3 regions of the Listeria tempestatis genome follow, and region 3 is predicted to be linked to each of the others. Evidence: predicted binding sites of a transcription regulator. Region 3 holds the regulator's gene; each other region holds the start of a gene.
The links. The regulator Rex, encoded in region 3, represses fermentation and respiration genes when NADH is low (regulators of the CRP and FNR family bind a similar motif). The targets are predictions, from matches to a motif close to TTGTGAAATATTTCACAA.

Region 1 (2,208 bases), on a different contig from region 3:
CACCAATTAGTGCTGTTAAAATCATCACCATACCAGCTAATACCATAATGCGGAAACTCCAAAATGAAGTTCGTACTGGCGGAATATAATCCCCTGGACCATATTGCTCTTCGTATTGCTTTTGAAGCGAATTCATACCCTCTACGGAACCGCTGAAAGTAGAGTAGGACAAGAAGCTTAGCGCATACGGGATTTCAATGGACCAAGTATTTTTTTTGTTAGCTACATCGATACCGGCAATCATCGTCCAAGGTGCTGGGTCGGCAGTATCCTCCCATATACCTTCAGTTGCTGCCATTTTCATCGGCTGCGTTTTAACCAAATATTGGGCTTGTGAGTGTCCGCTGAAAGCTGTTCCAAAACCGCCAATTACAGCGATAACAAGGGCGATTTGGAAAGAGCGTTTAAAGAATGCCACATCTTGCTTTTTAAGCATTTTGTATGCACTGACACCTGCAACGAAAAATGCGCCTGTTGCAAAAGCACCAAAAATAACGTGTGGAAACTCAACTAATAATTGACCGTTTGTAATAAGTGCCCAAAAATCGTTCATTTCGGCGCGACCATTTTTAAATTCAAAGCCAACTGGATGTTGCATAAACGAATTGGCAGCTAGAATCCAAAAACTTGAAAGGATTGTTCCAATTGATACAAGCCAAATACACGCTAAATGTAATTTTTTGCTGAGGCGATCCCAACCAAAAATCCATAAACCGATAAATGTTGACTCCATAAAGAATGCTAGTAAAGCTTCAATAGCTAGTGGTGCTCCGAAAACATCCCCTACAAAACGGGAGTAGTCGGACCAGTTCATTCCAAATTGAAATTCTTGAATGATACCAGTTACCACACCTACTGCAAAGTTAATGAGAAAGAGATGCCCCCAAAACTTTGTCATTCTTTTATACACTTCTTTACCTTTCACAACATATAATGTTTGCATGAGCGCAACCATAAAGACTAGGCCAATGGAAAGCGGCACAAATAAAAAGTGAAAGATTGTTGTTGATGCGAACTGAAAACGGGCTAAAAACAAAGTATCCACCCTTTTTCCCTCCTTTTTCTCTGTTTTAAATCTTTTTACGTTCTCCCTTAACCGAATTTGTGAAAAAACAATTTGAAGATGCCCCGTTAGTTGTTATTTTATTCACAAGCGTATGTAAAATCCCCAAAAATTGTCAACAACCTGATTTCGCGTAAGACTTTTTGTATAAACTTTGATTTTTCTTCATGCTGACTTCTCTTTTTTCGGTTAAAGCAGAGTTTTCTAAATTAGAATAAGTTCTATATACAGTATATTTTATCCTATTTCTGCAGAAATTCATTTAGTTCTTTAGTAGTCTTTTTCCATTTTTTTATTTTAATATGTAATTGGCTTGTAAAGTATTGGACTCACTATACATTCGTTTTTGTTATTTTGTTCACAAAAACATTTGACTAGCTATTTTAACCCAAATTAGTATAAAAGAACTATTCGTTTTCATTTTGTTTTGTTATTTTCTTACGCTTTCTTAGCTCTCGGAAAAAATCCGTCAAAAGCGCACCCGTTTCTTCTTCCAAAAGGCCTCCCTCTACTTCACAAACATGATTAAAACGTTCATCTTGCAAAAGATTCATTAACGTTCCCGCGGTTCCTGCTTTTGGATCTTTTGCGCCGTAATACACTTTGTCAATTCGCGAAAGCAAGACGGCGCCACTACACATTGGGCACGGTTCAAGCGTTACATATAATTCTGCTCCTGAAAGGCGCCAAGATTTTTGATGGCCGCAAGCATCTTGAATGGCTATCATTTCAGCGTGCGTTACAGCATTTTGACTGGATTCTCGCAAATTATGCCCACGACCGATGATTTTTCCGTCTAGCACAACTACGGCACCAATTGGGACTTCGCCGATTGCGGCCGCCTTTTTAGCCTCATTTATCGCTTCTTGCATAAATCCATTTTTATCCAAAAACGCACCTTCTTTCTAATTTGAGTGAAAATGACCCTAGCTATAGCCAGAGTCATTTTTGTGTTCTATTTTATATCTGACGTCGAAACTTTATAATCCACTTTTGCTGGATTTGGAATTTTGAAATCTTCACTCGGCTCATAAAAGCGCAACAAGTCACGTTGCATGATGTCATCCGAAATCCGCAGAGCTGTTTCGGCGTAATGTTTTCTTTCCGTTATTCGACTATTTTCTTCATCTGTTAGCTCTTCCACT
Region 2 (2,208 bases), on a different contig from region 3:
GCCGGTAATAGTGGCGTATCTGAAACCGTTACTTTTACATTTGGATTATGCGGATTTGTTAGCTCAAAACCATAACGTTTATACGCATAAAAAACGTATTCTGGATCTGCCGCTGGATCAACAAAATCGTAATGTGTTCCAGAGAAAGTTTTTTCTTTTGAACCGCCTGGAATAAGAAGTTTATCATAAATATCTTGTGTTAACTTTGGTGATTTTTTAGCTTCTTTAGCCCAAGCTGCAAAGTCTTCCTCTGATTGAGCAATAACATTAAATCGTTGCTCATGGAATCCTTCACCATTAAAGTTAGAATTTCGCCCTTTAAATGTTCCTGCTTCATCCGCTTGCAGATAAAGATTCATCGTCATCCCTGTCATTGCGTACTTCTGACCACCAAGTTGCGGCACCCAGAAACTCGTCATCGTATCAACAGACGTCAGTTTAAATAAAACCGGACGATCAGTTGGAATATGTACATAGTTTACAGTTTCAATACTTTCATCTGGGTAACTAAATAGCCATTTCCAATTAACACTCGTTGCATAAATGACAACAGGGTCTTTATGAGAAGTAACTTTTGGTGCTTCTTCACCAGCATAAATTGTTTTTACAGTCGGAATAGCAAGCGCAATAACAATCACAACTGGGATTAACGTCCATAAAATTTCCAGTTTTTTGCTCCCGTGCATATCCGGTTCATAATTTTTTGGGTTTTTGCGTTCACGATATTTGAAAAGAATAATCGTAAACAACACAAAAATTGTCAAAACGATAACAAGCATAAAAATAATAGAATACAAAATCAAATCGCTTTGACCTTTTGCTACAGGCCCTTTTGGATCTAGTACTGTTAAATCACCACAACCGCCTAATATGCCAACAGTGGCAACTATCGTGGTTAGTAGGAATGATTTTAGTAGCTTCGACACCCGAATCCCCTCTTTTCTATTTGATGTGTGTGGTTTATGTGTATTTTTGCGCAAAAATACAACTTCTAAAAACTTGTTTTCAAATCCCTTTTTAAGTTTCACATTCGAAATTTATCACAAACTTTTAAAGCAATTAAAAAACAATAAATCCATACCCGCTTTACATTATAGCTGATTTTTCTAGATTGTTCAAAAACTTGGCATATGATTTTTTTCACAAACTACAAAAAAAAGACTTGTTAATAGGTTATTCCCTAAAACAAGTCTACTTACTCCATATTTTTAACTTGAACTTCACCGACTTGGAATGGCAGAGGCTTTATACCTATTTTTGTCCATTTTAAAGCCACTTTAGCTGCTAATTCTTGACTCGAAATTAACGCAATCCCGCAATCACCACCACCAGAACCAGAAGATTTTCCCACTCCCGAAAAACTTTCCGCAACATCAGCAAGCTCAGAAAGTAATTTTGTTTCAATACTCACACCCGCATTATTACCAAGTTGCTGCAAAATTTCGCGATTTTCCTTAAGGGCAAGAAACATTATTTTCTCATTTTGTTCTTTGGTACCTACTAAAAATTTTTGAACCACTTTTTCGGATTGAATTAGAAAATTAGCATATTTTTCGGGTTGCTCTTCTTTGAAAAGTTGGATTTCCGCAACTAAACGGCCAGTGCTAACGGGGTTGCCCGTCCAACCTACCAAAAATGGCATTTCAAAGTTAGGGAGTCTTTCAATTTTTAATTTCGGCCACGGATTAGCCAAAAACCAAGCAAGTGATTTGTACGGTAAATGCATTTTGACCCACTCCTGATCAAAAGTTGTATACGCAATTAATCCGCCGTATAAACACGATGCAATGTCACCACAAGAACCGTTTCCTTGAACAACAAGGTGAGATAAGGCAGCCATTTTAAACTTGGTTAACATTTCTGTTTCAGGCGCAAATTTTTCCATCAAGGCAGTTATTATCGCCGTTGTAACAGCAGCACTGGAACCTAAACCGAATTTAATGCCGTCATCACTGACAAGTTCCGTTTCAATTGTAATTTTAATCGGCGAAAGAGCAATTTTTCTGATTTTTAAATAGGCCGTAGCCGTATTAATCGCCAGTGCAGTAAATGCAAAATGATCGCCTTCTGCCCTAAGTTCTCCGCCGAGTGGCCACGAAACTGCATCGTTGTAGTGCGGAATAATCAGTTGATTTTTTGTGGCATCTTTAATGGTTAGCGTGATATATTTATCAACTGCCGTTAAAACTGCGGTGTGACCTGATTCTA
Region 3 (2,208 bases):
GTTACTGCAAAGCAGAAGGAAAATATTGCAACAAAACCAGGTTTCATATTCACAACGACTTTATCATTCGCATTTAGCAAGCTAACAAAGGAAAATCCTATCGCACCTAGCATTGCGCCACTGAATGTGTGTAAGATTTTATCCCAATGTGGAACGTTCGAGTAGAATTGTTGAATGGTCCCAAGATAAATCGATGCATATAGAAAAACGATAAACATAAGGTAAACAAGTCCTGGAATTTCAAATTTAAAGCGTCTAGAAACAATCGATGGCAATGCTAAAATGATAATTCCTAAAATAATTTCTACTAATAAGAAAATATAATCGCTTCGGAGCGTCACTTTCGGACCATCTGCTGGCTGTACTGTTGGGGCCGTAAAAATTTCAAAAATTGTTACAATCATCGAGATTCCCATGGATACAAAAATAAAAAGGGCGACCCACTGCGTCCAATTTAATTTTTTCAGTCGTTTCATTCTTTTCACCTCTTATCGAAAACAAGCACATTTAAGTGCTAGCCAAACTGATGACAGTTGGTAATCTTCATCGTAAAAGCCTCCGCTTTGGTATTTGGCTTTATCGAAAGTCGCATCATTTGCCATCAGTTTGGTTTTGCGTAAAATATTTTGTTTTACTTTAATTTGAAGACCATTTTTATTTAAGCTAATAAGGTCAGCTATTCCATTATTTTAGTTTTTAGATGGATAGTTTTCTAAGAAGTAGATAAGCGTTTGTAGTTCAGTCGTTAAATCAATGTGGTGGACACGTACTTGTTTAGGCACACTAATTCGTGCTGGTGTAAAGTTTAAAATGCCCTTCACGTCTGCTTCGATAAGTTTGTCCACTGTTGTTTGTGCTTCATCAGATGGTACGGTTAAAATAACTACTTCAACATTATTTTCTTTTAAAATTTCTTCCATATCATTTAAATGATAAATCGGAATATCTTGTTGAACGCTACCTACTTTTGCAGGATCCACATCAAATGCGGCACATACTCGAATATTATTGTTTTTCATAAAGTTATAATGAAGTAGCGCGGTTCCAAGATTCCCTACTCCAATTATGGCAACGTTAGTTTCTTTATCTTGGCTGAGTGTTTTTCCAAAAAAGTCTAGAATGTAAGATACGTTATAGCCATATCCTTTTTTACCGAGTGCGCCAAAATATGAGAAATCGCGGCGAATTGTTGCAGAATCCACTTTTACAGCTTCACTTAACTCTGCTGAAGATACGCGCTCTTTTCCTGATTCATGTAAGTATTTCAAATAGCGATGATATAGCGGTAAGCGTTTTGCTGTCGCCTGTGGAATTTTTGTCGTTTCATCCATCATGCCAATTAGTCCCTTCTTCCTGATAAAATATAGTTCGTTTTCAAGCATTCTAACTGTTCTCTCGTTCACATGCTTGCTTATATACTATAAACATTTCACATAAAATGCACAAACTTTTTGCTCACATATTTAGAAAACCTTTATTTTACCAGCTTTTATTTTATTCCTCTACTTACATTGTAACGTAAAATCACAATTAATGCTAATGATTTCACAAGACTAAATGTGTGATTGCAACAGACACGTCTTTAAGATAAACTAGAAAAGGATGGGAGAGAAAAATATGATTCTTTTACAAGTACAACAAATTGCCAAGTACTTTGGTGCTGAAACAATTTTAGAAAATATAAAATTAGAAATTAAAACGAATGACCGTATTGCTCTTGTCGGCAGAAACGGGGCGGGGAAATCTACGCTTCTAAAAATCATTGCGGGGCAAACTGGCTATGATGCGGGGCAAATTTCAAAACCGAAAAATGTGCGAATTGGCTATTTAGCACAAAATACGGGACTTGAATCCAGCAAAACGATTTGGAATGAAATGCTAACCGTTTTTGAAGATTTACGTAACATGGAACGCGAGCTACGCGAGATGGAATTAAAGATGGCAGATGGCGACATGTATGCAGATGCTCTGGCTACAAAGCAAGCTTTAGATAGTTACGATGAGCTGCAACACCTTTTCAAAGAACGGGGTGGTTACACGTATGAAGCCGAAATTCGTTCCGTGCTTCATGGGCTCCATTTTTTCGAAGAAGATTATGAGAAATTAGTCGCGGCATTAAGTGGTGGCCAGAAAACGAGACTTGCACTTGCAAAACTACTTTTATCCAAACAAGATCTTTTAATTTTAGATGAACCAACGAACCACCTT

Region 1: a site for Rex is predicted at 1,136-1,153, ahead of R8923_RS12980 (cytochrome ubiquinol oxidase subunit I). Genes of this name have one in related genera too.
Region 2: a site for Rex is predicted at 1,129-1,146, ahead of qoxA (cytochrome aa3 quinol oxidase subunit II). Genes of this name have one in related genera too.

The regions. Positions count from the first base shown of each region.
Region 1 covers NZ_CAUYTK010000014.1:52,108-54,315, forward strand. Annotated here, with positions in the region: gene R8923_RS12980 (cytochrome ubiquinol oxidase subunit I) at 1-1,045, opposite strand, end outside; gene tadA (tRNA adenosine(34) deaminase TadA) at 1,471-1,953, opposite strand; gene R8923_RS12990 (LTA synthase family protein) at 2,019-2,208, opposite strand, start outside.
Region 2 covers NZ_CAUYTK010000006.1:89,753-91,960, reverse strand. Annotated here, with positions in the region: gene qoxA (cytochrome aa3 quinol oxidase subunit II) at 1-926, opposite strand, end outside; gene R8923_RS09275 (phosphomevalonate kinase) at 1,196-2,208, opposite strand, start outside.
Region 3 covers NZ_CAUYTK010000004.1:32,734-34,941, forward strand. Annotated here, with positions in the region: gene R8923_RS06780 (DUF2238 domain-containing protein) at 1-467, opposite strand, end outside; gene R8923_RS06785 (redox-sensing transcriptional repressor Rex) at 690-1,334, opposite strand; gene R8923_RS06790 (ABC-F family ATP-binding cassette domain-containing protein) at 1,618-2,208, shown strand, end outside.